2 regions of the Tateyamaria armeniaca genome follow, and region 2 is predicted to be linked to the other one. Evidence: riboswitches for the same ligand, from Rfam matches in the RefSeq annotation. Region 2 holds a riboswitch; the other holds the start of a gene.
The links. Region 2 has a riboswitch for glycine ahead of ACERZ8_RS02960 (D-amino acid dehydrogenase). Riboswitches for the same ligand answer to the same signal wherever they lie in the genome.
Positions count from the first base shown of each region.

Region 1: another riboswitch for glycine. It lies ahead of gcvT (glycine cleavage system aminomethyltransferase GcvT); the one in region 2 lies ahead of ACERZ8_RS02960 (D-amino acid dehydrogenase).

Region 1 covers NZ_JBHDIY010000002.1:3,436,827-3,452,001, forward strand. The annotation lists gene ACERZ8_RS17510 (transcriptional repressor) at 1-321, shown strand, start outside; gene ACERZ8_RS17515 (ATP-binding cassette domain-containing protein) at 312-1,052, shown strand; gene ACERZ8_RS17520 (metal ABC transporter permease) at 1,045-1,833, shown strand; gene ACERZ8_RS17525 (ABC transporter ATP-binding protein) at 1,841-2,530, opposite strand; gene ACERZ8_RS17530 (ABC transporter ATP-binding protein) at 2,527-3,279, opposite strand; partial or broken gene ACERZ8_RS17535 (branched-chain amino acid ABC transporter permease) at 3,272-4,254, opposite strand; gene ACERZ8_RS17540 (branched-chain amino acid ABC transporter permease) at 4,251-5,171, opposite strand; gene ACERZ8_RS17545 (ABC transporter substrate-binding protein) at 5,260-6,405, opposite strand; gene rpiB (ribose 5-phosphate isomerase B) at 6,843-7,295, shown strand; partial or broken gene ACERZ8_RS17555 (methyl-accepting chemotaxis protein) at 7,992-9,876, shown strand; glycine riboswitch at 10,119-10,203, shown strand; gene gcvT (glycine cleavage system aminomethyltransferase GcvT) at 10,365-11,489, shown strand; gene gcvH (glycine cleavage system protein GcvH) at 11,506-11,865, shown strand; partial or broken gene gcvP (aminomethyl-transferring glycine dehydrogenase) at 11,878-14,714, shown strand; gene ACERZ8_RS17575 (ATP-binding protein) at 14,801-15,175, opposite strand, start outside.
Region 2 covers NZ_JBHDIY010000002.1:583,727-598,901, forward strand. The annotation lists gene ACERZ8_RS02940 (ABC-type transport auxiliary lipoprotein family protein) at 1-266, opposite strand, end outside; gene ACERZ8_RS02945 (MlaD family protein) at 263-2,041, opposite strand; gene ACERZ8_RS02950 (ABC transporter ATP-binding protein) at 2,060-2,851, opposite strand; gene ACERZ8_RS02955 (ABC transporter permease) at 2,848-3,972, opposite strand; glycine riboswitch at 4,181-4,274, shown strand; glycine riboswitch at 4,291-4,398, shown strand; partial or broken gene ACERZ8_RS02960 (D-amino acid dehydrogenase) at 4,400-5,692, shown strand; gene dacB (D-alanyl-D-alanine carboxypeptidase/D-alanyl-D-alanine endopeptidase) at 5,727-7,220, opposite strand; gene ACERZ8_RS02970 (nicotinate-nucleotide adenylyltransferase) at 7,268-7,882, opposite strand; gene ACERZ8_RS02975 (MOSC domain-containing protein) at 7,946-8,416, opposite strand; partial or broken gene ettA (energy-dependent translational throttle protein EttA) at 8,567-10,220, shown strand; gene ACERZ8_RS02985 (hypothetical protein) at 10,448-10,789, shown strand; gene ACERZ8_RS02990 (eCIS core domain-containing protein) at 11,495-11,863, shown strand; gene ACERZ8_RS02995 (hypothetical protein) at 12,025-12,288, opposite strand; gene ACERZ8_RS03000 (ABC transporter substrate-binding protein) at 12,408-13,397, opposite strand; gene ACERZ8_RS03005 (ABC transporter permease) at 13,438-14,283, opposite strand; gene ACERZ8_RS03010 (ABC transporter permease) at 14,283-15,143, opposite strand.

The DNA.
Region 1 (15,175 bases), 2.9 Mb from region 2:
CTGCTGGCCGTTCTTGCAAAGGAAGGGTTGGGCACGGCCCCGCCTGTCGCCTACCGCGCGCTTGATTTCCTTACCTCTGCCGGGTTTGCGCACAAGATCGAAGGGCTGAACGCCTATATCGCCTGTGCCCATCTGGGCCAGGATCACGCGCCCGCCTTCTTGATCTGCACAAGCTGCAAATCCGTGGCCGAGGCCGAAACCGACGCAACCCAGGGCCGCCTGGGTGATGTCGCGCGCGCCACTGGGTTCACCATCAGCCACACCGTCATCGAAGCGCTTGGCCTGTGCCCGCAATGCCAGCCGGACCCGCCATGCGCCTGATCACCGCCACAGGACTGACCCTGCAGCAAGCCGGAAAAACGGTGATGCGCGATGTCGACATGCACATCGATCGCGGCGAGATCGTAACGCTGGTCGGGCCGAACGGATCGGGAAAATCAACTCTTATCAAGGGCTTGATTGGCGCAATTAAACCACTGCAGGGCACTGTGGATACTGTGCGCGGTCTGCGCATCGGATATGTTCCGCAAAGCCTGCATATGGACGGCTTGCTGCCGCTCACGGTGCGGCGATTCCTGTGCCTGCCCATTCGTCACGAGGCCGACGCAATGGCTCGCGCGCTCAGCGAAGCAGGCGTACCCGATCTGGCCGAAGCGCAGATGCGCACCTTGTCGGGGGGCCAGTTTCAGCGCGTCATGCTGGCCCGCGCCCTGCTGATGTCGCCGGACCTGCTGATCCTCGATGAGGCGACACAAGGGCTGGACCAGCCGGGTGCCGCGGATTTTTATCGCAAGATCGACCATGTCCGCACCCACCTCAACTGCGCTGTCCTGATGGTCAGCCACGATTTGCACGTGGTCATGGCCGCCTCGGACCGGGTGTTGTGCCTGAACGGCCATGTCTGCTGCGAAGGCACGCCAGAGGTGGTGCAGGACGCGCCCGAATACCGCGCCCTGTTCGGCACCGGCGCACAAGGCGCATTCGCGATCTACCGCCATCAACACGATCACGATCATCACCACCACGACGAACACGAGCACGACCATGCTTGATGATTTCATGGTACGCGCAGGTCTGGCCGGTATCGGCACCGCACTTGCGGCCGCCCCTTTGGGCTGTTTCGTGGTGTGGCGGCGGATGGCCTATTTCGGCGATGCAACTGCCCATGCGGCCCTGCTGGGCGTTGCGCTGTCGCTCGCCTTTCAGGGGCCGATCATGCTGGGTGTGCTGGCGACGGCCCTGATCATGGCGCTGATGGTCCAAGGGCTGTCGGGGCGCGGACTGGCCGAAGACACGTTGCTGGGCGTGCTGGCCCATGCCGCCCTTGCCATTGGTCTGGTTGCTGTGTCGTTCCTGTCAGGCGCACGGATGGACCTCATGGGCTATCTTTTTGGCGATATCCTTGCGGTCACGGTTTTCGACCTTGGCCTCATCTGGGCCGGTGCGGCAGCGGTCATCGGCCTTCTGGCCTGGCGCTGGCAACGCCTGCTGACGGCCACGCTGAACCCCGATCTTGCGCAAGCCAGCGGCATATCTTCGCGCGCAGAGCAGATGGTGCTGACGATCGCGCTGGCTTTGACCGTCGCTGTCGCGATCAAGGCGGTCGGGGCACTGCTGATCGGCGCACTGCTGATCATCCCGCCGGCCGCCGCACGCCCGCTTGCGCGCACGCCCGAGGCGATGGCGCTGATCACCGCCGCCATCGGGTCGGGCGCTGCAATTGCGGGTCTTGGGTCGTCTTTCCAGTTCGACACGCCGACGGGCCCCACAATCGTCTGTGTCGCCGCAGCTCTGTTCTGTCTGACGGCCATTGCCGGTCGTTTGCGCGCCTGACGCCCACTCAGACGCTCAGATAGGTGTCGGCCACTGTCCCATCCAGTGCATCCAGCGATCCGTCCCACACGGATCGCCCGCGTTCGATGATCACCGCGCGATCCGCCATCCGGCGCAATTCAGCCAGCGACTTGTCGACCACCAGCAGGGCAAGGCCGGTCTCGGTCTTGAGGCGTGTCAGCGCGGCCCAGATTTCCTGCCGGACCACGGGGGCCAGCCCCTCGGTCGCCTCGTCCAGCACCAGCAGGCGCGGATTTGTCATCAGCGCGCGCCCGATGGCCAGCATCTGCTGCTCGCCCCCCGACAGGCTGTGCGCGCCCTGATCGCGCCGTTCGGCAAGACGCGGAAACAAGGCCGCAACGCCATCGAAATCCCACAGGCCGGGGCGCGCGGCGGCGATCAGGTTCTCAAACACTGTGAGGTTCGGAAAACAGCGCCGCCCCTCGGGCACCAGCCCGATACCGGCACGCGCGGCCCGGTGCGGCGGCACATGCGCCATGTCCTGCCCGTCAAAGCGCACATCGCCGCCAGAGTGCCGCAACAGGCGACACAGCACCTTGATCGTCGTGGATTTGCCCATCCCGTTGCGCCCCATCAGCGCGACAACCTCGCCCTCGCCCACAGTCAGATCGACGCCGAACAGCGCCTGCGACGGTCCATAGGCCGCCTCGATCCCGCGCATCTCAAGCAAGCTCACGGCATCTCCTCACCCAGATAGGCAGCGCGCACATCACGGTTGGCGCGGATGTCTTCTGCTGTGCCGGTGGCGATGATCTGGCCATAGACCAGCACTGAAATCCGGTCAGCCAGCGCAAAAACAGCGTCCATATCATGTTCGACCAGCAGGATCGGCGCGTCGCGGCGCAAACTGTCCAGAAAGGCAGTCATGCGTTTTGACCCTTCCCCGCCCAGCCCCGCCATCGGTTCATCCATCAGGAACGCTTTGGGTTCCAGCGTCAACGCCACGGCCACTTCCAGCAAGCGGCGCTGCCCGTGGCTGAGGTCTGCGGTGCGCTTTGCGGCATGTTCCATAAGGCCGACGCGCTCGAGTGCCGCTTCGGCCCGGGCGCGCAACTCGGCATCCCGCATCACCGGCTTGAAGAACCGCCAGACCGACCCGCCTGCCCCAAGCGCGCCCAGAACGGCGTTTTGCAGAACAGAAAACTCCATTGCCAGTGCGCTGATCTGAAAGGTGCGCCCCAGCCCTGCCTGCGCGCGCGCCGCCGTGCCCAGCGGTGTCACATCCGCACCTGCAAAGACGATCTGCCCGGCATCCGGTGACAGCCCGCCAGCGACCTGCGCGATCAGCGTGGATTTGCCCGCCCCGTTGGGCCCGATCAGCGCGTGGATTTCGCCGGGGTTTAATGTCAGGCTCACGTTGTCGGTGGCCCTCAGCGCACCAAAGCTCTTGCGCAGCCCTTTGATATCCAGCAGCGCCTCAGTCATCCGCCACCTCGCGGCCGGCCAGCGATCCGATCAGACCACCCCGGGCAAAAAGCACCACCAACAGCAGGATCGCCCCGACATAGATCAGCCAGAACTCACTGACACCACTGAGCGTGTGTTCTAGCAACACGAACAGGCATGCCCCCGCAACCGGGCCGAACAGCCGCCCGATGCCGCCCAGAACCACGAAGACGATGAATTCGCCCGACATCTGCCAACTGAACATGGTGGGCGAGACAAAGCGGTTGAGATCGGCAAAGAGCGCGCCCGCCAGCCCCGTCACAGCGCCGGAGATCACGAAGGCCACAAGGCGCAGACGGAACGGAGACAGGCCGACGGTTTCAACACGCGCCGGGTTCTGGCGCGCTGCGCTCAGCGCCATGCCAAAGGGGATCGGGCAATCCGGCTCATCCCCCAGAGAACGAGGCTAAGCAGGGCAAAGACGAGGGCAAAAAACTGGATCGGCTCCAGCGTGTTGAGCCCCGGAAAGGCGTTGCGTACATAGATGCTGAGGCCGTCTTCGCCCCCGTAGGCGGGCCAGGAAATCGAGAAATAGTAGAACATCTGCCCGAAGGCCAGCGTGATCATGATGAAGTAGACGCCCGAGGTGCGCAAAGACAGCAAACCGATGATCAGCGCGGCAAGGGCACTGCTGAGGATGGCCACCAGCCATATCACCGGCATGGACTTGGTGCCTTCGATCACGATCCATCCGTCATAGAGTGGTGCATAGCTTTGGGCGTGGCTGGCAAGGATGCCCATTGCATAGCCCCCCAACCCGAAGAATACCGCGTGCCCAAGGCTGACCAGACCACCCAGCCCAAGGGCAAGGTTGAGCCCCACCGCCGCGAGCGCAAGGATCGCGGCGCGTGTGGCCAGAGTGATGGTGAACGGTTCGTCCATAATCAGTGCCGCCACGGCCAGCAGCGGAAGTGCGAGGAACACGGCTGTGTTGATCGCCCCCTCGCGCGTCATGGTGCGGCCCCGTAAAGGCCCGTGGGGCGGTAGATCAGGACAACGGCCATCAGGATGTAGATCGCCATGGATGCCAAAGCGGAGCCGATTGAGGTGGCGGTGGACGCATCGAGAAATACACCGAAGGCCAGCGGCAGCAGCACACCGCCCAGCGTGTCCGTCAGCCCGACCAGCAGGGCACCCACCAGCGCGCCCTTGATCGACCCGATCCCGCCGATGACGATCACGACAAAGGCGAGGATCAGCACCGGTTCGCCCATGCCCACCTGCACGGACTGGATTGCACCGACAAGTGCACCTGCAAGCCCTGCGAGTGCGGCCCCAAGCGCAAAGACAATCGTGTAAAGTCGCGAGATATCAACGCCCAAGGCCCCGATCATTTCGCGGTCGCTTTCACCGGCGCGGATCTGGATGCCGATGCGCGTGCGCGCGATCAGCAGGAACAGACCCACCGCAACCGCAAGCCCCACGGCGATGATCAGCAGCCGATAGGCCGGATATTGAATGCCGCCGGGCAGCGTGACGGGGCCTGCAAAGGCCGATGGAACGTCCAGGTACAGCGGGAACGAACCAAAGAGCCACCGCGTCCCTTCAGAAAAGATCAGGATCAGTGCGAAGGTGGCCAGCACCTGATCAAGGTGGTCGCGGTCATAGAGCCGCCGGATTACCGTCACCTCGACGATCGCACCCGCAGCGGCGGCGGCAGCAAGGCTCGCCATCAACGCCAGCACAAATGACCCCGTTGCGCCCGCGACGGCGGCGGCGGCAAAGGCCCCGATCATGTAGAGTGAACCATGGGCCAGATTGATCAGGCCCATGACCCCGAAAATCAGCGTCAGACCAGCGGCCATCAGGAACAACATGATCCCCGATTGCAGCCCGTTCAACACCTGCTCGATCAGCAAAAGGGTGGTCATCTACCCCTGCCCTGCCGCGCACACTTACCCGGCAGGCCCTTGACAAAATTGAGGAAACTGTCCCGGCACCGAGGCCGGGACACATGGCTTACATCTTGCAGTCAGCGCCGTAGACATCCGTGTGGTTTGTCGCGGCCACGCCGATCACCTTGTTGGTGACGATGTCGCCTTCCTTGACCACTTCGCGCATATAGACGGTCTGGATCGGGTGGTGGTTGTCGCCAAAGGCAAATTCACCACGCACCGACTGGAAATCGGCCTCTTTCAATGCCGCCCGGAACGCATCGGCGTCGGACACATCCGCCTTGGCAGCGGCGGACACCAGCAACAGGCCAGTGTCATAGCCCTGCGCTGCGTAAAGTGATGGCAGGCGCCCGTATTCCGCCTGAAACGCTTCGACGAATTCGGCGTTGCCCGGCACGTCGAGGTCCTTGGACCAGTGCGCGGTGTTCTTGACCCCAAGGGCCGCCTCGCCAATCGCGCCGAGAATGCCCTGATCAAAGCTGAACGCCGGGCCCGCGACGGGTTTGTCCACGCCCGAACCTGCATATTGCTTCATAAAGGAGATCCCCATGCCACCGGGCAGGAAGAAATAGACCTGATCGGCGTCACTGGCGCGGATCTGCGCGATTTCAGCGGCGTAGTCGGTCTGGCCCAGTGTGGTATAGACTTCCTCGGTCACCTCGCCTTTGAAAAAGCGTTTGAACCCGGCCATCATGTCCTGACCCGCAGGATAGTTGGGGGCCATCAGGAACACTTTACCGACGCCCTCATTGCTCAGATAGGCGCCTGCTGCTTCGGAAAACGCGTCATTCTGCCAGCTGACGTTGAAATAGTTCGGGCTGCACCCGCGCCCGGCCAGTGCCGAGGGTCCTGCATTCGGGCTGAGGTAAAATTTGTCCTGCGCCGTGGCCGACGGGACAACCGCCATCGCGAGGTTTGACCAGATGATGCCCGTCAGCACGTCAACCTTTTCAGACTGGATCAGCTTGTCGGCGAGGCCAACGGCAATGTCGGGCTTGCGTTGATCGTCCTCAATCACCGTTTCGATCATGTCGTTGCCCTTGGTCGCCAGCAAAAAGCCATCGCGCACGTCAATGCCAAGCCCCGCACCGCCGCCCGAAAGCGTGGTGATCATACCCACTTTGACCTTGCCGCCATGCCCGTCCGCGACTGCAAACGAACCCATCGCGGCCATACAGACCGCCGTTGCCACCATATGTTTGATGCGCATTATTCACTCCCTGATTGTATCGGTGCATTCGCCCCGGTTTTCTGGGGCCATCAAGCACTTATCCCGTCCCGTCCTGTCAAGCCGATTGGGTGGAATGCGGTGCAATACGGGCGCGTTTTCCGGATTGGGGCTTGGGTGAGTGATCGGTTTTCACATCTCATGTGTAGCTTGAGGTATGTATGATAAATTCATGATAATTCTTCATAAATAAGTTATCCACAGTCACCATTGCAAGAGTATCGCCGCCTTCGAACCCGCTCGATACTCGCTTCACGCAATAAAATGCAGCCTCTCGGCACGCATGGCTTGCGTCATCCTCGGCCTACTCCCTCACCCGGCAATCAGTCCGCAGCACGAAGGTCATACATCTGGTCTCTCGTCCCCGCCCCGGTTAAGACCTGCTTCCAATCGCACACCAGACCGGGACACAGACCACCATGACACCCAATACGCGCGTCGTTTTGTCGAGCGATCACGCCGCCATCGCTTTGCGTCAGACCATCGCAACCCATATCTCCGGCCTTGGATGGGAGGTTGAGGATATCGGACCGACAACGCCGGAAAGCACGCATTACCCCGAACACGGGCGCGCGGCAGCCCTGCGGGTTGCATCGGGCGATTGTGGATTGGGCATTGTCCTGTGCGGCACAGGTCAGGGCATCATGATGGCCGCCAACAAGGTGCAGGGTATCCGTTGCGGTGTGTGTTCTGACACGTTTTCGGCCCGCATGATCCGCCAGCACAACAATGCCAACATGCTCGCGCTTGGCGCGCGCGTTGTGGGCGAAGGGCTGGCCATAGAAATCGTCGATGCGTTCCTTGCGTCGAAATTCGAGGGCGGACGCCATGCAACCCGCGTCGATATGATTGAGCCCGTCGCTGGGGACTGAACACCCCGGTTTTGCACAACTGCGCGTCTGATGTGAGCAATTTGCAACTTCTTAAGGAGGCCATGGAATTCTGCGCCCGCCAGAATCACCAAGGATCCTCAGATGGGCGAACCCAAAATGCGTGCCAGTGGAAACCCCATTGCGTCCGTGCATTCGATTTTCTTCAAGTGCATTGTTTTGCTGGTGGTTTTCTGTGCGCTGATCGTCGGTGTGCTGACGTTCAAATCGCTGCAGGCGTCAAACGCATTGGCAACGGACATGGTTCTGGAATTCGGCGACGAAATCGTGGCCCATCTCGCTGAACATATTGCGCCTATCGTTCAGGCGCAGGATGCCGAGGCCGTGGCCGAAGTCATGTACACCACTGAAAAATCCATGAATCGCGGTACCGCAGGGGTCGTCGTGCTGGACCGCGACGGTGCAATCCTGATGGAAAAAATGCGTGACGGAAATTCGTCCCGCATGATGCGTGCCATTGCCCAAGAGGTTCTGGCAGACGGCCAGACGCGCACCAATGTCGACAGGTTGATCATAGCGCACCCCATCCTGTTTGGTCCCGACCAGGATGTGGTTGGCGTTGTCGCGGGCGATTGGCAGACCGACGTGTTTTCCGCCGCTGTGCTGGACGCAAAACGCGAAGCACTGCAGATGGCGCTTGTCCTGGCAGTGGTTATGCTGGTGTTGGCGGCCCTGATGATGAACCGCATTCTGGCAAAGCCCATGTTGGCCATCGCAACCGCGACAAAAAGAATTGCCGCCGGTGATTTCGACCACCAGATTCCCGAATTCAAATCCGGCAATGAGTTTCATGCCGTTTCGGTTGCCTTGACTGCGTTCCGGGAACAGCTAGCCGATTCCGCAGCGGCGCACACAGATGCGGCCATGAAAAGCACCGCGTTGGATTGCGGGTCGGCCAGCATCATGATTGCCGATGCCGACTTCAAAATCGTCTATGCCTCCACTGCCGTCATAAACCTTTTGACCCGGCACAAAGACGTCGTCAGGTCGCGCATCCCGGCCTTTGACCCGAACACGATCATCGGTCAATCCATTGACATCTTTCACAAAAACCCGGACATGCAACGCAAGATGTTGGGGGCGTTGGGCGCAAATGGTCATGACGCCAGCCTTGAGATGGACGACGTCACGCTCGAACTCAAAATCTCGCGTATCGACAGCGACGAGGGAGAACGCATTGGATATGTGGTTGAATGGGATAACGTCTCCGAAGAGCGGTTGAACGCGGCCGTTCTGCAGTCACTCCACGAAAATCAGGCACGCGCAGAGTTCGGGGCGGATGGACAACTCATGGACGCAAATGAGGCGTTTTACACACTTGCCGGACTGGACCCCGACGCACTGGATTGCCGGTTCGCTGATACGGTTTTTGTCGACGACGCTCCGGCCGATCCGTCAGTCGCGATGTTTGGTGAAATCAAAATCGAAGGCAAGACGGGGGCCACGTCATATCTGCTGGGTGGCCTCGGCCCGGTGCATTTCAGCAATGGTGATCTCAAACGCACAGTACTGATCGCCGCGGACGTCACACAGAAACACAATGAAAAAGCGGCGATAGAACGCGAAAGGACTCGCCTGCAATCCGAGCAGAATTCCATGATCGAGGCGTTGAGCGCGTCGCTTGCCGCGCTGGCAGACGGCGACCTTGGCGTCCGGATCAACGACGCGTTTGCGGGTTCGAACGACCGTATCCGGCAGGATTTCAACACGGCGATCACACGCCTCGACGAAGCAATCGGGTCCGTCGTGGCCGGGACAGACAAAATCCAGTCGGAAGTCGCAGGCGTGACCAACAGCGCCATAGAATTGAGCCGACGCACGGAAAGCCAGGCAGCAACCCTTGAAGAAACCGCAGCCGCCGTGTCGCAAATCAGCGCGTCCGTCAAAAGCTCGGCCGAGGGCGCGCAAAGTGCCAATGACATCGTGAGCACGGCCCGGGAAAACGCGACAGCCTCGGGCAAGGTTGTTCACGAAGCTGTTGCGGCCATGGACGACATCTCGAAAAGTTCGACCGAGATCCAGTCCATCGTGAAAGTCATCGACGATATCGCCTTTCAAACCAACCTTCTTGCTTTGAATGCAGGCGTTGAAGCAGCACGCGCTGGCGATGCAGGACGCGGATTTGCTGTGGTCGCATCAGAGGTGCGCGCCCTTGCCCAACGGTCCTCAGAGGCCGCCAGTGAGATCGGGACTCTCCATCGCGTCGTCAACCCAAAGCGTTGACCTCGGTTCCAAGCTGGTTGGGGATGCGGGCAACGCTCTGGAGCAGATCATCGCGTCGGTGTCCGACATCTCGCACCATGTCTCGCACATCGCAGAGGCCACGCAGGAACAGTCCGCCAGCGTGGGTGAGATCAACACTGCGATGGGCCAACTGGATCAGGTGACGCAGGAAAACGCAGCCATGTTCCAGGAAACCACAGCCGCGTCGCAAAATCTGACGCGCGTGGTGGAGGACCTGACCCTGCAGATACAACGGTTTTCGACCCGACCTCCGCCGTCCGAGAATGAAACCTTCGAGCAGACTGAGGCGGAAGAGACCGTCTTGGCGCGGTCTGCATAGCCTGATGTGAACGGGGCGTAGACAGTCCGCGTATTCGTTGTCGGCCTTGCCGGTCGTTACGGGCCGCAAACAAGCCCCACATTTGAGCCTCAGTCACGCACACTGACCAGCGCAAATGCTCAAAACCCAACGCTGGCTCCGACCAAACCACGCAGTTCACTTCGCCATACCAGTCATCGTGAAGACCCCCATGCGAGATACTCCTTGCCATCCCGATGGTGTTTCCGATACGAAACTCGGGACGCTTGACGTTGGGAGAACCAGATCACTGGTGCCGAAGGAGCAACTGCCTCGGAAACTCTCAGGCCACAGGACCAACGCAAAGCCACAAGACTCTGGAGAGTGATGCCCAGCGCATCCGCCGAAGGGATAATGATCTCAGGCACGCAGGACAGAGGAGGCACCGACGCGCAGACACTTGTCTGCGTCTGATATGGTGCCGCTTGATTTCACGCAAATCTCGTCGGCTAGGCAGAAGGCGATGGGATATGTCCGACCTCAAGCAAACTCCGCTGCATGCGTTGCACATGACCCTTGGGGCCAGGATGGTGCCCTTTGCCGGGTATGAGATGCCGGTCCAATACGCGCTTGGCGTGCTGAAGGAACACCTCCATACGCGTGCGAAGGCCGGGCTGTTTGATGTCAGTCACATGGGACAGGTGATCGTGGGCGGCCCGACATATGAAGCGGCGGCACAGGCCCTTGAAACGCTGATCCCGGTCGACGTCCTGGGACTGGGCGAGAACCGGCAGCGCTATGGGTTTTTCACCAACGAGGATGGCGGTATCGAAGACGATTTGATGCTGGCCAACCGCGGTGACCACGTATTTGTTGTGGTCAATGCCGCCTGCAAGGACGCCGATATCGCAAATATGAAGGCGGCGCTGGAACCTGATGTGAGGGTAACGGAACTGACCGATCGCGCGCTGCTGGCCCTGCAGGGGCCTGCTGCCGAAACGGTTCTGGCCACGCTTGATCCGCGCGCAGCGGACATGCGTTTCATGGATGTGGCCACACTTGAGTTGGGCGGGACAGAAGCCTGGGTGTCGCGGTCGGGGTATACAGGCGAGGATGGGTACGAGATTTCCGTGCCTGCGAACCAAGCCGAAGCGCTCGCCCGAACCTTTCTGGCGCACCGTGATGTCGAAGCCATTGGTCTGGGGGCGCGCGACTCGCTGCGCCTTGAGGCCGGGCTGTGCCTTTACGGGCAGGACATGGATGCTGGCCTGAACCCGGTCGAGGCGTCACTGGCTTGGGCGATCCAGAAGGTCCGGCGCGCCGATGGGCCCCGATCAGGTGGTTTTCCCGGCGCTGACACGATCCTGAGCGCCCTGACAAACGGCGTGGATCGCCACCGTGTCGGGCTGCGACCCGAGGGCCGCGCGCCGATGCGGCAGGCCGTGCCCCTGTTTGAAACCGAAGACGGTGGTGCGCAGATCGGCTTTGTGACTTCGGGCGGCTTTGGCCCGACAGTCGACGGGCCGGTTGCCATGGGCATTGTGGCCGACGGCCTGCACCTGCCGGGAACCGTTCTTTATGGCGAGTTGCGCGGCAAGCGCCAACCGGTGACGGTTGTGAAACTGCCGTTCGTTGCGGCCAACTTCAAAAGATAACCAAAGAGGAAAACCCATGAAATACACAGAAGAACACGAATGGCTGCGCGCCGACGGGGATGCTTATGTTGTGGGCATCACCGAACATGCCACCACCCAGCTTGGTGATCTGGTCTTTGTCGAACTGCCCGAAGTCGGCACAGTGGTCAGCAAGGACGACGAAATTGTTGTGATCGAAAGCGTGAAGGCGGCATCGGACATCATGGCACCGGTCGATGGCGAAATCACCGAAGTGAACACCGACCTTGCCGACGATCCAAGCCTCGCTAACAGCGACCCGCTGGGCAAGGGCTGGTTTTTCAAGATCAAGCCGTCCGATGCCTCCCAACTCGACGGCATGATGGACGAAACCGCCTATAACGCGCTGATCGGCTGAGGAACGCACACCATGACTTTCAAACCCACCGACTACCTGCCTTACGATTTTGCGAACCGCCGCCATATTGGGCCGTCGCCCGCCGAAATGGACGAGATGCTGGACGTGGTGGGTGCGAAAGACCTTGATGCGCTGATCGACGACACGATCCCGGCGGGCATCCGTCAAAAAGAGCCGCTCGATTTCGGCAAGGCCAAGTCCGAACGCGAATTGCTGCACCACATGCGCGTGACCGCGTCCAAGAACAAGGTGCTGACCTCGCTCATCGGCCGGGGCTATCACGGGACGGTCACGCCGCCCGCGATCCAGCGCAATATCCTAGAAAACCCCGCGTGGTATACCGCCTACACCCCCTATCAGCCGGAGATCAGCCAAGGGCGGCTTGAGGCGCTGTTGAATTTCCAGACGATGGTGTCGGATCTGACGGGTCTTGAGATTGCAAATGCGTCGCTGCTGGACGAGGCGACCGCATGCGCGGAGGCGATGACCATGGCGCAGCGCATTTCCAAGGCGAAAGTGACCGGCTTTTTCATCGATGAAAACTGTCACCCCCAGAACATCGCCGTGATGCAGACGCGTGCCGCACCGCTTGGCATCGACATCGTCATCGGCGATCCGCGCGACCTGGATGCCGGCGCCGTCTTTGGCGCGATTTTCCAATATCCCGGCACATATGGGCATATCCGGGATTTCACCGATGAAATCGCCAAACTGCACGAGAACAAGGCAATTGGCATTGTCTCGGCAGACCCGCTGTCGCTGACCCTGCTGAAAGAACCGGGCGCAATGGGGGCCGATATTGCCGTTGGCACAACCCAGCGCTTTGGGGTGCCCATTGGCTATGGCGGCCCGCACGCGGCCTATATGGCGACCAAGGCCAATTACGCGCGCAACATGCCGGGACGCATTGTCGGCGTGTCCGTCGACACCCATGGCAACCGCGCCTACCGGTTGTCCCTGCAAACGCGCGAACAGCATATCCGCCGGGAAAAGGCGACGTCGAATGTGTGTACCGCACAGGCGCTGCTGGCCGTGATGGCGGGATTTTATGGCGTGTTTCACGGCCCAGACGGCCTCAGGGCCATTGCGCAGCGCATCCATCGCAAAACCGCCCGTCTGGCCGAAGGTCTGAAACAGGCGGGCTTTGACGTGCGTCCGGCCACGTTCTTTGACACGATCACGGTGGATGTGGGACCGCTGCAATCGGCGGTGATCAAATCGGCGGTGGACGAAGGCGTCAATCTGCGCGCCATCGGCACCACGGGCATCGGCATCACGCTGGATGAACGCACGCGCCCGGCCACCATCGAGAAAGTCTGGCGCGCCTTCGGGGTCGAGCGGCAGGACAAGGACTATACCCCCCATTACAACATGCCGGAAAAGCTGATCCGCACGTCCGATTTCATGACGCACCCGATTTTCCACATGAACCGGGCCGAGACGGAAATGATGCGCTATATGCGCAGGCTGGCCGACCGCGATCTTGCGCTGGACCGCGCGATGATCCCGCTGGGGTCGTGCACGATGAAGCTGAATTCCGCCGCCGAGATGATGCCGGTCAGCTGGCGCGAGTTTTCGCTGCTCCACCCCTATTGCCCCAAGGAACAGGCCGCTGGCTATATCGAGATGATTGATGATCTGTCGGCCAAACTGTGTGACATCACAGGCTATGACGCGATTTCAATGCAGCCCAATTCGGGTGCACAGGGCGAATATGCGGGCCTTCTGACCATCGCAAGCTGGCATCGTGCGCAAGGTCAGGGCCACCGCAACATCTGCCTGATCCCGATGAGCGCGCATGGCACAAACCCCGCCTCGGCGCAGATGGTCGGCTGGAAAGTCGTTGCCGTGAAATCGGCGGGCAATGGCGATATCGACGTGGACGATTTCAAAGCCAAGGTGGACGAACATCGCGACAACCTTGCCGGTTGCATGATCACCTACCCCTCGACCCACGGCGTGTTCGAAGAAACGGTGATCGAGGTCTGCAAGATCACGCATGAGGCAGGCGGTCAGGTCTATATCGACGGGGCCAACATGAACGCGATGGTCGGCCTTAGCCGTCCGGGCGATCTGGGCGGCGATGTCAGCCACCTGAACCTGCACAAGACGTTCTGCATCCCCCATGGCGGGGGTGGGCCCGGCATGGGCCCCATCGGCGTCAAGGCGCACCTGACCGAGCACCTGCCGGGCGATCCGAACGGTGGCACGGGTGCTGTAAGTGCCGCCGCGTTCGGCTCCCTTCCCTGTTGCCAATATCCTGGGCCTATTGCCTGATGATGGGCGGCGATGGTCTGACGCAGGCCACGCGAGTTGCAATCCTGAACGCCAATTACATCGCCAAACGGCTCGAAGGAGCGTTCGATGTTTTGTACAAAGGGCCGACGGGCCGGGTGGCGCATGAATGCATCATCGACACGCGCCCCTTTGCCGACAGCGCGCACATCACCGTCGATGACATCGCCAAACGTCTGGCCGATTGCGGCTTTCACGCGCCCACAATGTCATGGCCCGTCGCGGGGACGTTGATGATCGAACCGACAGAATCCGAGACAAAGGCCGAGTTGGACCGGTTCTGCGACGCGATGCTGGGCATACGCGCTGAAATCAAGGCGATTGAAGACGGCGACATGGACCCCGACAACAACCCGCTCAAGAACGCACCCCACACGATGGAGGATCTGGTGCGGGATTGGGACCGCCCCTACAGCCGCGAAAGCGCATGTTTCCCGAACGGGTCATTCCGGGTCGACAAATACTGGCCGCCCGTCAACCGTGTCGACAATGTCTGGGGCGACAGAAACCTGTCCTGCACCTGCCCGCCGATGGAGGATTACGCGAAACCGTAGGCGCTCGCATTTGGTGTGATTGGATTATCATGGGCCCCTAGGCGTTGTCGTCGTCGAAGCCTATTTTTCCAAATCCTACAGTGTTCTCAGGGGTTTCCGACGACCTGCCTCAACGCGGCATCAAAGGCACTGCGCGCATCATGCGCCGCAGTGTCAAGCTGTGCCGCCCATGTCTCCGCATCCAACAAAGCGTCATTGCGCGCCTCCTCTTCGAGTGCGGCAAGCGAGGTTTCCAGATCATATTGCCCCAGAAGGGATGCGGCACCCTTGGCCTTGTGTGCAGCTTCGGCGATCACCGCGCTGTCCTGCATGGTCATACCGGTCCGCAAATCCGCTGTGAAAGCGGCGAGTTCAGACAGAAACCTGTCCGCCGTTGACGCCACCCGGTCACGTCCCAGCAGCTCGACCATTTCTGCCAGTGCGTCAGGGGGCCGCTCGGTGTCGGCCTTGGGCCATTCGTC
Region 2 (15,175 bases):
CAGCGCGCCTGCGGCAAATACTGCACCCGAAGCGGCGTTGGCTGCACGGCAATCTGATCCGTGTCGACAGATGCGGTCGCAGTCGGTTCCTGCACCGCGATCTGATAGCGCAAGCGCGGCAGATCCGCGTCAAACGTACTTTTGGGTGTCAGCACATACAATTCGTTGGGGATGCTCGCCGCCGTCAAACCCGACAGCGCAGCACAGCCCGGCATGGCGATCAAAAGCAACAGAGCAAGCGGCCACGGTTTCGAAAAAGAGATCATCTACTGAACCTTGAGTTTTGAGTGCCCAGCAAAAAGCGTGCCGGGTCGCGTTCGATCTTGTTGACCAGCCGCTCGATATTGACGACCAGACTGCGCGCTTCTTCGGTAAAGCTGAGCGCCGAGGGCAAGCCAAGCCGGACGAAATCAGACAGTTGGCGCTGGTTGTTGCGCACGACTTGCTCCAGCGATGCCGTAAGGTTGGCCGCAGAGGTGGACGCGGCCAGCACCTGTTCGGTGACAGTGTCGATACTCTCCGCCGTCTTGTTCACCGTCGACGTCAGCGCGGTCGCCGCACCGCTCAGATCGGCGATCACACCTTCGACGTCTTCTTCGATGATGCGGTTGGCCATTTCAAACGTCCTGTTGGCCGAGGCCAGCGTGACCGACGCATCCTCCATCGCGGTAAAGACGGCTGCCAGCGTAACGTCCGCATTGGTAAAGGTCTGGTCCGCCGTCGCGATCAACGCAGTTCCGTCATCGGCAAAGGTGATGAACCGATCCGCAACCACCGACGCGCGGCTGCCAACCTCGTCGATCACACGGTTGGCCGTCTGCGTCGTGGTGCGCAGATCGTCCGTAAGGGGCGTCAACTGTTCGTCAAAATACGTGTTGGCGCGCGCCACCGTGGTGCGTGCATCGCGGATGGTCAGTTGCGCGTCATCCAAGGCCACCGTGGCGGAATCAAGCGCAACACCACTGCGATCCGCCAGATCGTCGATGCGACCCGCAATCCGCTGCACCTCGCTACCCGCCTCTGTGATGACGCGGTTCGCGGTCTGCGTGGTGGTGCGCAAGTCATCCGACAGGGGCACAAGGTTGGCGCTTGTGAACGTGGTGATCCCCTCAATCGCCGTATTGGCCGACGCAAAGGTCTGGTTCGCCGTTTCCAGCGTTTCAGTCGCGCCGTCCAGAACCACGCCGCCCCGCTCGGCAAGGGCGTCAATCCGTTCCGCAATCTCACCCGCCTGCACGCCGACTTCGCCAATGACGCGATTGGCTGTCTGGGTCGCGGTGCGCAGATCACCCGCCAGCGGCACCAGATCATCATTCGTGAACGTGCTCACCTGCGCGATGGTGCTATTCGCGGTTTCCAACGTGCCTGTCGCCGTCGTCAGCGTGGTTTCAGCCGTGCTGGCCAGTGAATCAAGCCGGTCGGTAAATGTCGCGATTTCGCGCGCGGCTGACCCCAGATCACCCGACAAAACTTCAAAGTCATCCAAAACAGTGTCGATGCGGGCCGAGGCAGAGGCCAGATTTTCCAGCATCGTCGACACCGCCTCCTGGTTTTCGGTGTTGAACACGTCATTGACGTTTTCCAGCAGCTCGACCGCACGGTCCAGAACCACCGGCGCGCCTTCGAACACCGACTGCAAGGCCGTGCGTTCCGACGGGATTTCACTGTTGCTGGGCAAGGCGACAGATGTCTCGGACCCACCGGACAGGCCGACAAAACTGACGCCTGTGACCCCTTGGGACTGCAACTGGGCCACGGTTTCGGTGTTCACTGGTGTGTCCGCCGCAATCTCGATGCGCACGCGCACCTGCGAGGAATCGTCCTCGTCCAGTTCCAGTCCCACCACCTGCCCGACAGGCAAACCGTTATAGCGCACGTCGCTGGCCGACCCGAGGCCCGAAACATCCTCGAACAGAATGTCGTAATAGGCGTACTGGCGGTCCACCTCGACCTTGGCCAGCCACAGCAGCAGGCCAAGGGCACCGATGATGCCGAACAGGGTAAACAGCCCGATCAGAACGTAGTTGGCTTTGGTTTCCATGTTCTTGAGCAGCCTTCCTCAGGTTTTCTCTTGTGCGGCGCGTGCGCGGGGGCCGGTAAAGTACTCCTGCACCCAAGGATGGTCGATCTCTGTCATGCCTTCAATCGGCCCTTCGAACAGCACCCGCTTTTCAGCGAGTACCGCAATTCTGTCGCAGATCGCATAAAGAGAGTCGAGATCATGGGTCACCATAAATACCGTAAGGCCCAACGAACGCTTCAATTCATTGATCAACTCATCATAGGCCGCCGCCCCGATAGGATCGAGACCCGCCGTCGGTTCATCCAGAAACACGATGGCCGGGTCCAGCGCCAGCGCGCGGGCGAGCGAGGCGCGCTTGCGCATGCCACCAGAAAGCTCCGAAGGCAGCTTGCCACAGGCCAGTTGCGGCAGGCCTACAAGGCTGATCTTCAGCTCCCCCAGCGCCTTCATCAGCGACGCGCTCAGTTTCAGATGCTCGCGCATCGGCGCTTCGACATTCTGCAACACGGTCAGCGATGAAAACAGCGCACCATCCTGAAACGCGACACCCCACTGCTTTTCTGCGCGCAACCGCTCTTCACGGCTGCCATGCAGCACATCCGAACCCAGCACATTGATCGATCCGGCAGCGGGGCGGTTCAACCCCACAATCGTGCGCAACAGCACCGATTTGCCCGTACCCGATCCGCCAACGATGCCCAGCACCTCACCCTTCCAGACATCAAGGTCCAGATTGTCATGCACAACCTGCGGGCCAAACTGGTTTCTCAGCCCACGCACAGTGATCACCGCCTCGCGGTCGCTCCGGGTTGCGGGGCTGTCGGTCATACACCCAGCTCCGAAAAGAAGATTGAAAACACGGCGTCGGCCACAATCACGAGAAAGATTGCCTGCACCACCGAGGTTGTTGTGTGCCGCCCAACACTGTCCGCAGATCCCTGAACTTGCATCGCCTGCCAGCACGCCACGGTCGCAATGATCGCGGCAAAGAACGGGGCCTTGATCATCCCGATGGCCAGATGCCAGATGTCGGTATTTTCCTGCAGGCGTGTGATGAACATGCTCGGGCTTACACCCAGTTCGATCCAGCTCATCAGCGCGCCACCAAACAGGCCGGACACGTTGGCGATGAAGCCGAGGATGGGCAACATGATCACCAACGCGATGACGCGGGGCAGCACAAGCACTTCGATAGGGTCAAGGCCAAGGGTGCGCATCGCGTCCAACTCTTCGCGCACCTTCATGGACCCGATCGAGGCGGTAAAGGCCGATCCTGACCTGCCCGCCACGATGATCGAGGTGAGCAAAATGCCCAATTCGCGCAGGATCGAGATGGCGATCAGATCGACGACAAACACCTCGGCCCCGAACTGGCGCAATTGCGAGGCCCCCTGAAAGGCAAGAACGATCCCGATCAGAAAGCTCATCAGAATGACGATGGGAATGGCGTGAAACCCGGTCTCTTCCATCTGGCTGACAAGGGCCGCAGTGCGCCAGCGACGCGGACGCACCACGCCATAGGCAAAGCGGGACAGTATCTCGCCCAGAAAACTCACAAGCGACATCGCCGATGCACCAATGCCAGCCGTCGCCGCACCGATACCCGCCACCCAAGGGATAAGGCCCCGTGGCGGAGCCTCAGCGCCATCCTCTTTCGGCAATGCCTCTTGGACGGTGTCGATCAGCGCCGTGCGATTGGACGAGGTATCGATCAACTCGACACTGACACCCTGCGCCTCAAGCCGCGTCTTGAGGGTCGCAATCAACCACGCGCCGCTGGTGTCGAGCGCCTCAAGACCATCCAGATCAATGCGCAGCGTTTTGGTGTCTGGCGTGGTCTTGCGGAACGCGGGTTCAATCGCCTCAAGGTATTCAATAACCAAGCGCCCGGCTACCTGCAGAACGGGCACATCTTTCGACTCGTCAATACGAAGCGTCGGGGCGGTCATACAACGTCAATCCAGCAGAGAGATCACAGAAAATCTGTGCGGCAACCCGTTTGTGATACCCCAACCCAACGGCAATGGCCACGCCTTTGCAGGGGGGCGGGCACCACGTTCGTGTCGCGCCGGACACGCTCGCCAAACACGCATCAAATCGTGCAATCAAATCGATTGACCGAACGGCATCCAACCCCCTATATCGCGCTCAGTCGCCAAGGCTGACATGGGAGAGCGCAGGTCGAGATCACCTGCCGCCGAAGGAGCAACGCCCCGACAAACTCTCAGGCACACAGAACCGTGCCAGCCGCGCCCGCCAAACGGGTACATCGACGATCTGGAGAGCGGTCGGGCGCAGACGCCCCCGGCCCACCGAAGGAGAAAGCGCCAGACCACCGGCGTCAAACTCTCAGGTTACGCAACAGATGGGGACGCGAACCGGCATGCCGCCGGGCGCGTCCATGTCAACTGCGTCGCTTTTTCGGGGGATCCCCACATGACCCATATCGCCGTGATCGGCGCCGGTATCACCGGTATCACCACCGCCTACGCTCTGGCCCGTCGCGGCTATGAGGTGTCCGTGTTCGACCGCAACCGCTATGCGGCGATGGAAACGTCTTTTGCAAATGGCGGGCAGCTGTCGGCGTCCAATGCCGAGGTATGGACACGTTGGGGCACCGTGATGAAGGGGCTGAAATGGATGTTCCACCCCGAAGCGCCCCTGCTCGTGAACCCCAAACCCAGCTGGCACAAACTGTCGTGGATGGCCGAGTTCATGGGCAACATCCCCCAATACGAGGCCAACACGATTGCCACAGCGCGTCTGGCCATCGCCGCGCGCGAACACCTGCTGGATTTCGCCAGCGAAGTCGGCGTCGACTTCGACATGGAACGGCGTGGCATCCTGCACATCTACAACAAACAGTCCGAATTCGACCACGCCCGGCGCGTGAACGTGCTGCTGGAAAAGGCGGGGCTGGAACGGCGCGAGGTGTCGGCAGACGAAGTGCGCAAACTGGAACCGGCCCTCCAAACCGAAACGCTTGGTGGGTTCTACACCGAAAGCGATTTCACCGGCGACATCCACAGCTTTTCGCGCAAACTCAGCGATGCCTGCGAAAAGATGGGCGTAAAATTCCATTACAAATCCATCGTCACCGAAATCCAGCACACCGGCGCCGACGTCCGGCTGGACTGGACTGAAGGTGCGGCGAAAAACAGCGAAATCTTTGACGGCATCGTGGTCTGCGCCGGGGTGGCCAGCAAGGCCATCGCCGGCCAACTGGGCGACCGCGTGAATATCTATCCGGTCAAAGGGTACTCGATCACCGTCAACCTCGACGATGCCGCGAGCCAAGAGGCCGCACCTTGGGTCAGCCTGCTCGATGATCAGGCCAAGGTCGTGACCTCGCGTCTGGGCAAGAACCGCCTGCGGATTGCAGGAACCGCGGAATTCAACGGCTACAACCTCGACATCCGCGATGACCGGATCAAACCACTGCGCGACTGGTGCGAGACGTTCTTTCCCGCCGTTTCCACGGAACACTGTGTGCCATGGGCGGGCTTGCGGCCCATGTTGCCCTCGATGATGCCAAAGGTCGGACCCGGCAAGAAACCCGGCGTCTACTACAACACCGGCCACGGGCATCTGGGCTGGACCCTGTCTGCTGCCACCGCCCAAGGGGTCGCGGACTGCATCGACGCGGCACGGATGAAAAACGCCGCGTGACAGGCGGGGCGGATCAGGATCCGCCTTACCTGCCTTAACTTCCGTACACAGCACCCCACCGGTCGATCAGCCGCTGCTGCATGACCTTGGCCCGTCCATTCCAACTGCGTGCGCCCTGCGGGGCCTCGCGGTTGGCCTTGGCGATCCGCGACCGCGTCGCCTCGTCTGCGGCAAAGATGGCGAATGCCATGACCCGCCCATCGCGGGCGGTCATGTACCCGGCCAGCCCGGACACAAAGTTCAGCGTGCCCGTCTTGGCATCGACACTGATCGGGTGGTTCTTGAGGATGCGCCGCTTTTCATCGCGCATCGCCACAGGTTTCAGGATCGGGCGCAGCACGGCACTGCCATGCGCCTTCACCAATGCCTGCACCATATCATCGGCTGTCATCTTGCTGTCGCCACCAAGGCCCGAATGATCGACCAGCCGCATCGCGCTGGTGCCAAGGGCGGCTTTGGCCCAGCGGTTCATCTCGGATGCGGACGCCTTGAGGCTGGCAGGCACGCGCCCTGTGCGACGCGCCGTTGCCGACATGCCGACCATTTCGGCGGTGATATTGGTCGAATAGCGCAGCATGGCCCGCAGGATGGTCCGCAAATCATCGCTTTGATGTTGGGCCAGCACCGTGCCACGCGGGGCGCGATCCACAACTTTGGGGTTCTTCAGCACGATACCGTGCGAGCGCGCCAGCGTCTGGAACACGTCGCCTGCATAAAGCGCAGGCTTGCGCACCGGCAACCAGCGCGCACCACCATTGCCCAAAGCGGCCTTGGCGACAGTCCAGTTGTCGCTGCGCCCCCCATCCGCGTAGGTGTAGACCGGCACACGGCGGTCCACGATCTGCATCTTGGCAACATACACACCCGGGCGCAGACGGTCCGAACGCGCATCCATCGTCACCCCATAGGAGCCGCCAGACCGCTTCCATTCGAAATGCACACGATTGTAATTCAGCGCGACGCCACTGACGGCAGGGCTATAGCCCACGTGATCCGGCTGATCCTTGTCGATGGTCTTGATGTAAGGCAGCGCACCTTCGGCCACTTTGAAATTTCCGCGCACTTCCCGGATGCCCTTGGCCTTGAGGGCAGCGGCCAGGGCGGCGAGCGCATTGGTGTCCAGTGTCGGATCACCCCCGCCCACCAAAATCAGATCGCCCTGCACCACACCACCGGACACCGATCCCGTGGCCATCACTTGCGTGGTAAACCGATGCGACGGTCCAAGGACGTTCAGGGCATAAAGGGCGGTCACCGCCTTGGCCACACTTGCCGGCGGCGTGCCGGTCTTGGCATTGCCACCTTCCAGTCGCGCTCCTGTTCGTGCGTCAGCAACCGCGTAGCACACGCGACCACCCAGCTTGGCCGCAGCGACAATCGCATCCGCACCGGGAACCGATTTCTTGAAATGGCCCACTCCGCGCGCCACGGGCCGCAAGGACGCCGTCGGAGGGGCGGACAAGGCCGTTGTGGCGGCACCGCTGGCGAGAAAACTCAGGAATACGCGTCTGGAAATCGTGCTGAACATAAGCGCATGTAACCCCAGCTTTGCGGGCCAAACAAGCACTCAACTGATCACGTTTCCTCAACCGCGCCCCATGCCCCCGCCGCGCGGATCGCGCTGGAGGATTGGCCCGACATCGCCACATTCACAAAGCACCACGCCGGGGCCTCTACACGCGACAGCATGTGGCTGGCCCGGCCCGAGATACGGTACTGTGCGTATAGTCGCGCCGCCCGGCTCATCCTTGCGGAAATCCGGTCACCGGGGCGGGCCAGAACGCCCACGGGAACACGCTCCATGATCCATTCCCAATCCTGCCAGTGATGCAGCTGGGCCAGATTGTCCGCCCCCATCAACCACACGAACCGCACGCCCGGATAACGCGCCATGAGGGCGGCCAGCGTCTGCGCGGTATAGCGGGTGCCAAGGTGCGCCTCGATATCCGTGACGGTGACCCGCGGGTCCTGCATGACAGTTCGGGCACGCGCCATGCGCCGTTCGAGCGGCGCGGGTCCGCGGGTTTTCAGCGGATTGCCAGGGCTGACCAGCCACCAGACATGGCTCAGGCCAAAACGCTTCATCGCCTCGCGGGTGATGTGCACATGCCCTTCATGGGCCGGGTCGAACGATCCCCCCAGCAGACCGATGGTCTGCCCGGGTCTGGCGAGTGGAAAGGCGTGGCGCATCAAGGGACTGTCCTGAACAAAAGGGGCCGCGACGCGGGACCGGACAGCAGATGGGCGCAATTGTCAATCAACGGGGCGCACCGGATCACCCAGCCTGACAAGACCGGGCGCGACAACGCTGGCGCACCAGCCCCCATGGCCACGCACCGCCACATACCCGCCCTGCCCGAACTCTTCCTCCATGCGCGAACAAGGCGCGCAAATCGTGCTCAGATGCAAAATGGCACCCCCCACAGCGATACGGCGATCCTTGAGGGCAGCCAAATTCAGCCCGGCAATCACGATGTTGCGCCGCAACGGCACTGGCAAAACCGGGGGACGGCCCAGATATGCACCAATGGCCGCAAGATGCTCTGCCTGAACAAGGGTCACGGCTCGCTTGCCCGGTCGCCCATGATCACCCTCAAGCCCGTCCTCCGTCACCTCAACCGCGTCGAGCGGCACCATATCGGCGCGGCGCTCCGGGCGCACACCGATCCAGTCCACACGGCCCGATTGGGCGTAACGGGCCATCATCGCATGCAGATCGCTCATCCCAATTCCCCCACTTCGCCCTTCACGCAGACGCTGACAGACACCGCCCCCACACGCAAACACCACAACCACACGACCCGCCATTGCACACCGCCATGTGCGCCTGTATCTGACGGGCAAACCAGTCCTTCGACAGATCAGGAGCGTGCCATGGCCGCCTACCAATACGTCTATCACATGTCCGGCGTTTCCAAGACCTATCCGGGTGGCAAGAAATGCTTTGAAAACATCCACCTCAACTTCCTGCCCGGGGTCAAGATCGGGGTCGTGGGGGTCAACGGCGCGGGTAAATCCACGCTGATGAAAATCATGGCCGGCCTCGACAAGGATTTCTCAGGCGAGGCCTGGGTCGCCGAAGGGGCCAAGGTCGGCTACCTGCCGCAGGAACCCAAGCTCGACCCCGACCTCAGCGTGCGCGACAACGTCATGCTGGGCGTGGCCAAGAAAAAGGCGATCCTCGATCGCTACAACGAACTGGCGATGAACTACTCCGACGAAACAGCGGACGAGATGGCGCAACTCCAAGACCAGATCGACGCCGAAAACCTCTGGGATCTCGACAGCCAGATCGACGTGAGCATGGAGGCGCTGCGCTGCCCCCGATGATGCGGACGTCACCAAGCTGTCAGGCGGCGAGGCGCGGCGCGTCGCCTTGTGCAAACTGCTGCTCGAAGCGCCTGAAATGCTGCTGCTGGACGAACCGACCAACCACCTTGACGCCGAAACCATCGCGTGGCTGCAACAGCACCTGATCGACTACAAGGGCACGATCCTGATCGTCACGCACGACCGCTATTTCCTCGACTCGATCACGGGATGGATTCTCGAACTGGATCGCGGCAAGGGCGTGCCATGGGAAGGCAACTATTCCTCCTGGGTCGAACAAAAGGCCAAGCGCCTCGAACAGGAAGCGCGCGAAGACAAGAGCCGCCAGAAAACGCTCGAACGCGAACTTAAATGGATGCGTCAGGGGGCCAAGGCCCGGCAGGCGAAATCCAAGGCGCGGATCAACAACTACAACGACATGCTGGAAACGTCCGAGCGCGAGCGTTTGTCCTACGCCCAGATCGTCATCCCCAACGGCCAGCGCCTTGGCGGCAAGGTGATCGACGTGAACGGGCTGACCAAGGGCATGGGCGACAAGCTCTTGATGGAAAACCTCGAATTCTCGATCCCCCCCGGCGCCATCGTTGGCGTGATCGGCCCCAACGGCGCGGGCAAATCGACCCTGTTCAAGATGATCACTGGGCAGGAAACCCCCGACGCAGGCAGCGTCGAAATCGGCGATACAGTGCAGATGTCCTATGTCGACCAGTCCCGCGATGACCTGAATCCGGACGACAACGTATGGGAAGCCATCTCGGGCGGGGCCGAACTGATCCAGCTTGGCGATGCCGAGGTCAACTCCCGCGCCTACTGCTCGTCCTTCAACTTCAAGGGCGGCGATCAGCAGAAAAAAGTCGGCCTCTTGTCCGGGGGCGAACGCAACCGCGTCCACATGGCACGGCTCTTGAAATCAGGCGGCAACGTGCTGCTGCTCGACGAACCGACCAACGATCTGGACGTCGAAACCCTGCGCGCGCTGGAAGACGCTCTGGTCGATTTCGGCGGCTGCGCCGTGGTGATCTCGCACGACCGCTTCTTCTTGGATCGGATTTGCACGCATATGCTGGCGTTCGAAGGGAACGCGCATGTGGAGTGGTTCGAGGGGAACTTTGAGGACTACGAGGAAGACAAAAAGCGTAGGCTTGGACCGGATGCCCTTGAACCCAAACGACTGAAACACAAGAAATTCGCTCGTTGACGTTGAACTTTACGAAGTAAATTCAACGGGTGCGAGGCAGCGTCCGCCCTGGCGGGCGCGTTCGCTCTTAGACGAAAAAAAGTGTTATTGGTGAGAAACTGAATTTCGAGAGGTGTGGTTTTGGATAAGTCAAAAAAAGTTGTTTTGTTGTATGCCCCATTGGTGACGAAGGATCACAAATCCGTCGCCAAAGTGACTGTCTACTCGAATATATTATCAAGCCGGGCTTGGAAGGTTTAGGCTATGGAGATCCAATTAGAGTAGATAAATCTGATAAACCGACTCACATCACTACTGAAATCATACAACAGTTAGTCGCAGCCGATTTGGTTATCGCTGATCTGTCAGCCTTGAACGCAAATGTTTTTTATGAACTTGGGATACGTCATGCCTACAAAAAACCTTGCATCTTGGTTTCCGATTGGGTTGAAAAACCTCCTTTCGATGTGGCAGGCATTAACACCATCAAATATGTTTACGATGACCCGACATCACATGCTCAAGTGATCAAGAGGATTCGTGTTCAACTAAGTGAATTGCACAAAAAAAGGAAGTTAGCAATCCGGTAACTGTTGCTCTTGGATTTGAAAAACTTGAAGAGAGTGGTGACAATTTGGAGCAACTAGTCCTGCAAATGTTTAAAAAAATTGAAGACCTTTCTCAAATTGTTGACGAACCAAATCATTCAACAGCTCCTCCTCCAAGAGTCAGACCGAGAGGAGACCAAATTTCCAGCCATAGCATTAGAACTCGGCGACAGCGTCTTTCACCAAAAATTCGGTGAAGGAAGGGTGACAGATATTAAAGGCGACAAGATTGAAGCTCGTTTTAATAAATCAGGAACAAAGACAGTTGTTTCGCGCTTTCTTCAACATCTTCCGTCCTAGACATGCCTCACAAGCCAGCCCAAGCCCCCGCCCGCGGGTCGAAGGCCGTCTTGCAAAGGCTCCTGTGGAGCCTTTGAGGCCGCAGAGGGTCGCAAGAACCCGGGGGCGGCAAAGTCGCCCCCGCCCATGGGGGCGGTCGGGGGCGGCGAAAACGCGGGGCGTTTCCGCTGGGAACAATTCAAACCTATCAAGTCGGACCCTCCCGCGCATCGCTTCGCGATACGCTGCCGGGTGACGCGCCCGCAAGCGGACGCTGAGCCGGCGAAAACGCGGGGCGTCTTGGCTCCAACCAACCCCAAACCCCCTACAGCTTTCCCCTACTTCCCGCATCGCCACCCGCCATGCTATACTCCCTCGTATTGAACACATCCCCATTGGAGAAGCCGCATGGCCAACGACAAAATCAAGAAGATCGTCGATAAGGTGAAGGGCAAGAAAGCCAAGGTCAAACCGATCAAGACCGAACCCGAGGGCACCAAGGCCTCCAAGCTGCCGCCGGACGTGGTCGAAGCACTCGAAACGGAATTCGGGGCCGACCTGAAAAAGGCGCGGGTCCATGTCGGCGGCAACGCGGGCGACATCTGCAAGGAGCTGGGCGCCAAGGCCTTTGCGATGGGCCCCAACATCTACATGGCCAAGCCCGGTGACGCCAAGAACAAGGAACTGCTGGCCCACGAACTGACCCACGTCATTCAGCAGGCCGGGGGCAAGAAGCTGCCCAAGGAGCAAAAGGGCAAGGTTCTGGTCTCGAAATAGGCTGAAAAACGTGGTGTCGGAAGGCGGACAAACCCTAACGGTTGGTTAATCCGCCTCTGTAACCCATTGATTTTTCATGAACCAAAGGGGTGTCCCAGCGTGGGACACCAAAAAAGGCCCCGCAGCGCGGGACCTCTCGGTCATCGTCGGATTTGCCCGGATCAGAGCAGGACCCACCACACCAGAAACGGCGGCACGGCGCAGCCAAAGGCGATCATGAACAGCTTGGCCCCGTGGCTGATCTTGCCAAACCAGCCATCGCCCAGCGCGCCCTCACCATAGGACATCGCCCCGCCCATCACCACGTAACCCTTGCGCTCGACCTCCCGTCGGGAGGCGTTGATCGACGACATCGCCCGCTCATAGACGGCGTCCTGACGGGCCTGTTCATCAAGGTCTGGTTGCAAATTTTCCATACGTGTCATGTGGCGCACTCCCTAATCAGGTCAAGAGATGGAGCGGCGATTGCTGATTTCCAGCGATTTGTCGCAAAAAAGGCCAGCCGTGTGGCTGGCCTTCGCTGTTTCAGTGATGGATCAGCGCGTCAGTTCAAAGCCTTGTCCGTGATCGCGTGGGTCCATGCCCCCTCGGGCGCCTTGGAAATCACCGGGTCTGACCCGCCCGACAGCAGCGAGGCGACGGTGCGTTCATAATCCGCCGGGTCCAGCGCCCCATTACTGCCCGCGGTCAGCTTGGCCACTTCGCCCATCATGCGTTTCTGGTGTTTTTCGGTCTGCGCCCCAGACGCATCGTTGTCCAGAACGATTTCAGCGGCTTCATCCGGGTTTTCCTCTGCGTATTTCCAGCCCTTCATGGACGCCCGCACAAAGCGGACCATCTTGTCCTCGAACTCCGGATCAGCAAGGTTCTCCTCAAGCACGTACAGCCCATCTTCGAGTGTGGCGACACCCTGATCTTCGTATTTGAACACCTGCAACTCTTCGGGCGTCAGACCCGCATCAATGATCTGCCAGTATTCGTTGTAGGTCATGGTCGACACGCACGCCGCCTGGCCCTGAAGGATCGGATCGACGTTGAAGCCCTGCTTGAGCACGGTAACGCCCCCATCAGATCCGTCCGTTGCAATGCCAAGCTGGCTCATCCACGACAGGAACGGGAATTCATTGCCAAAGAACCAGACACCCAGCGTCTTGCCCGCGAAATCGTCCGTGCTGGTCACGCCCGCATCCTTGCGGCAAGTTAGCATCATGCCCGACGATTTGAAGGGCTGCGCGATGTTGACCATCGGCAGACCTTTTTCACGCGCGGCCAAAGCCGCAGGCATCCATTCCACCGTCACATCGGCACCGCCCCCGGCAAGCACCTGCGTGGGCGCAATATCGGGGCCACCAGGCTTGATGGTGACGTTCAGGTCTTCTTCCTCGTAGAACCCTTTGTCGAGGGCCACGTAATATCCTGCGAACTGCGCTTGCGTGACCCATTTGAGTTGCAGCGTGACATCGTCAGCCGCGTGCGCTGCAAATGCGCTCAGGCCCAGTGCCGCACTCGCGGCTAAAGTTCTGATGGTTTTCATTTCATACTCTCCTTGTTGTATTGGTTGGTGGTCCGGGCCTTCATGAACGGGCCCGTTGGGATGGATGCCAGAATGTCACGACCCGCTCGATCAGCGCAACGCCTCCGTAGGCGGCGGACCCGACCAGAGCCGCGACAACAATTTCAGCCCAGACAAGGTCAAGCGCAAGCTGCCCCACAGACGTTGAGATGCGAAACCCCATACCACGGATGGGAGAGCCAAAAAATTCGGCAACAATCGCCCCGATCAGCGCCAGCGTGGTTGCGATTTTCAAGCCGTTGAAGATGAACGGCATGGCCATGGGCAGGCGCAGTTTGATCAGCGTGGTCATCGGGCTGGCCGCATAGGTCTGCATCAGATCGCGCTGCATCTGGCTGCTGGCCTGCAATCCCTGAACCGTGTTCACAAGCATCGGGAAAAAGACCATGACGACAACCACCGCCGCCTTGGACTGCCAGTCAAACCCGAACCACATCACCAGAATCGGCGCCATGCCGACAATGGGCAAGGCGGCCACGAAATTGCCCACGGGCAGCAAGCCGCGCCGCAGAAACGGAAAGCGGTCGATGAATACTGCCGTCAGGAACGCCGCGCCACATCCCAGAAGGTAGCCGCTAAGGGCCCCCTTGATCACCGTCTGGACGAAGTCCTCCCACAGGATGGATGTGGAAGCTGCAAAGCGCGCGGCGATGGCGGACGGTGCAGGCAACAGCACGGCAGAGATGTCGAGCCCGCGCACAACCCCTTCCCAGATCGCAATCAGGGTGACGCCAAACACAATCGGCATCAACAGCCGGACCAGTGCAGTGGCAGGCCGTCGCGACAGCCAGACGTTCAAGGACCACCCGACGATCCAGACAACCAACGCAAACAATAGCCAGCCCATCACGCCATCCCCATCCGGGCCAGCATGATCCGTTCGATCAACCCGATGATCGCTACCAGCAACGCGGCAAGGGCCGCCGCCATGATCAGCGCAGACCAGATCTGGATCGTCTGCCCGTAATAGCTGCCCGCCAACAGGCGCGCGCCCAGACCGGCCACGGCACCTGTGGGCAATTCGCCTACAATCGCGCCGACAAGGCTTGCCGCGACACCCACTTTGAGGGACGCAAACAGATAGGGCATCGAGGCAGGCAACCGCAGCCGCCAGAACGTCTGGGACGCATTGGCATTCCACGTGCGCATCTGGTCAAGCTGCATGACCTCAGGGCTGCGCAAGCCCTTCACCATGCCCACGACGACCGGAAAGAATGACAGGTACATCGAAATCATCGCCTTGGGCAAAAGCCCGGAAATTCCAACAGCATTCAGCACGACGATGATCATCGGGGCCAGCGCGAGGATCGGAATGGTCTGGCTGGTAATCACCCACGGCATGACCGACCGGTCCATGACGGTGTTGTAGACGATGCCCACCGCCAATAGAATGCCAAGGCCTGTGCCAAGGGCAAAGCCCAGCAAGGTCGCGCTGAGCGTCACCCAGGAATGCCAGACCAGCGAGCGTTTCGAGGTGATCTTTTTCTCCACCGTGGTGTCCCAGATTTCGACCGCCACCTGATGCGGCGCGGGCAGTTTGGGCTTGTCCTGCGCCCATGTGTCGGCAACCAGTTCGACCGCGCTCAACTCGACCCCGGCCCGTGTCGCCTTGTCATAGGCCCATGGCGCGTTCAGCCAGATCGCCGCCAGATACCAAATGGCAAAGATCGCAGCGACCACCGTCAAAACAGGCACAAGGTTGCGCATCACGGGCATGTTCCCCATTTCTCTGTTTTGAA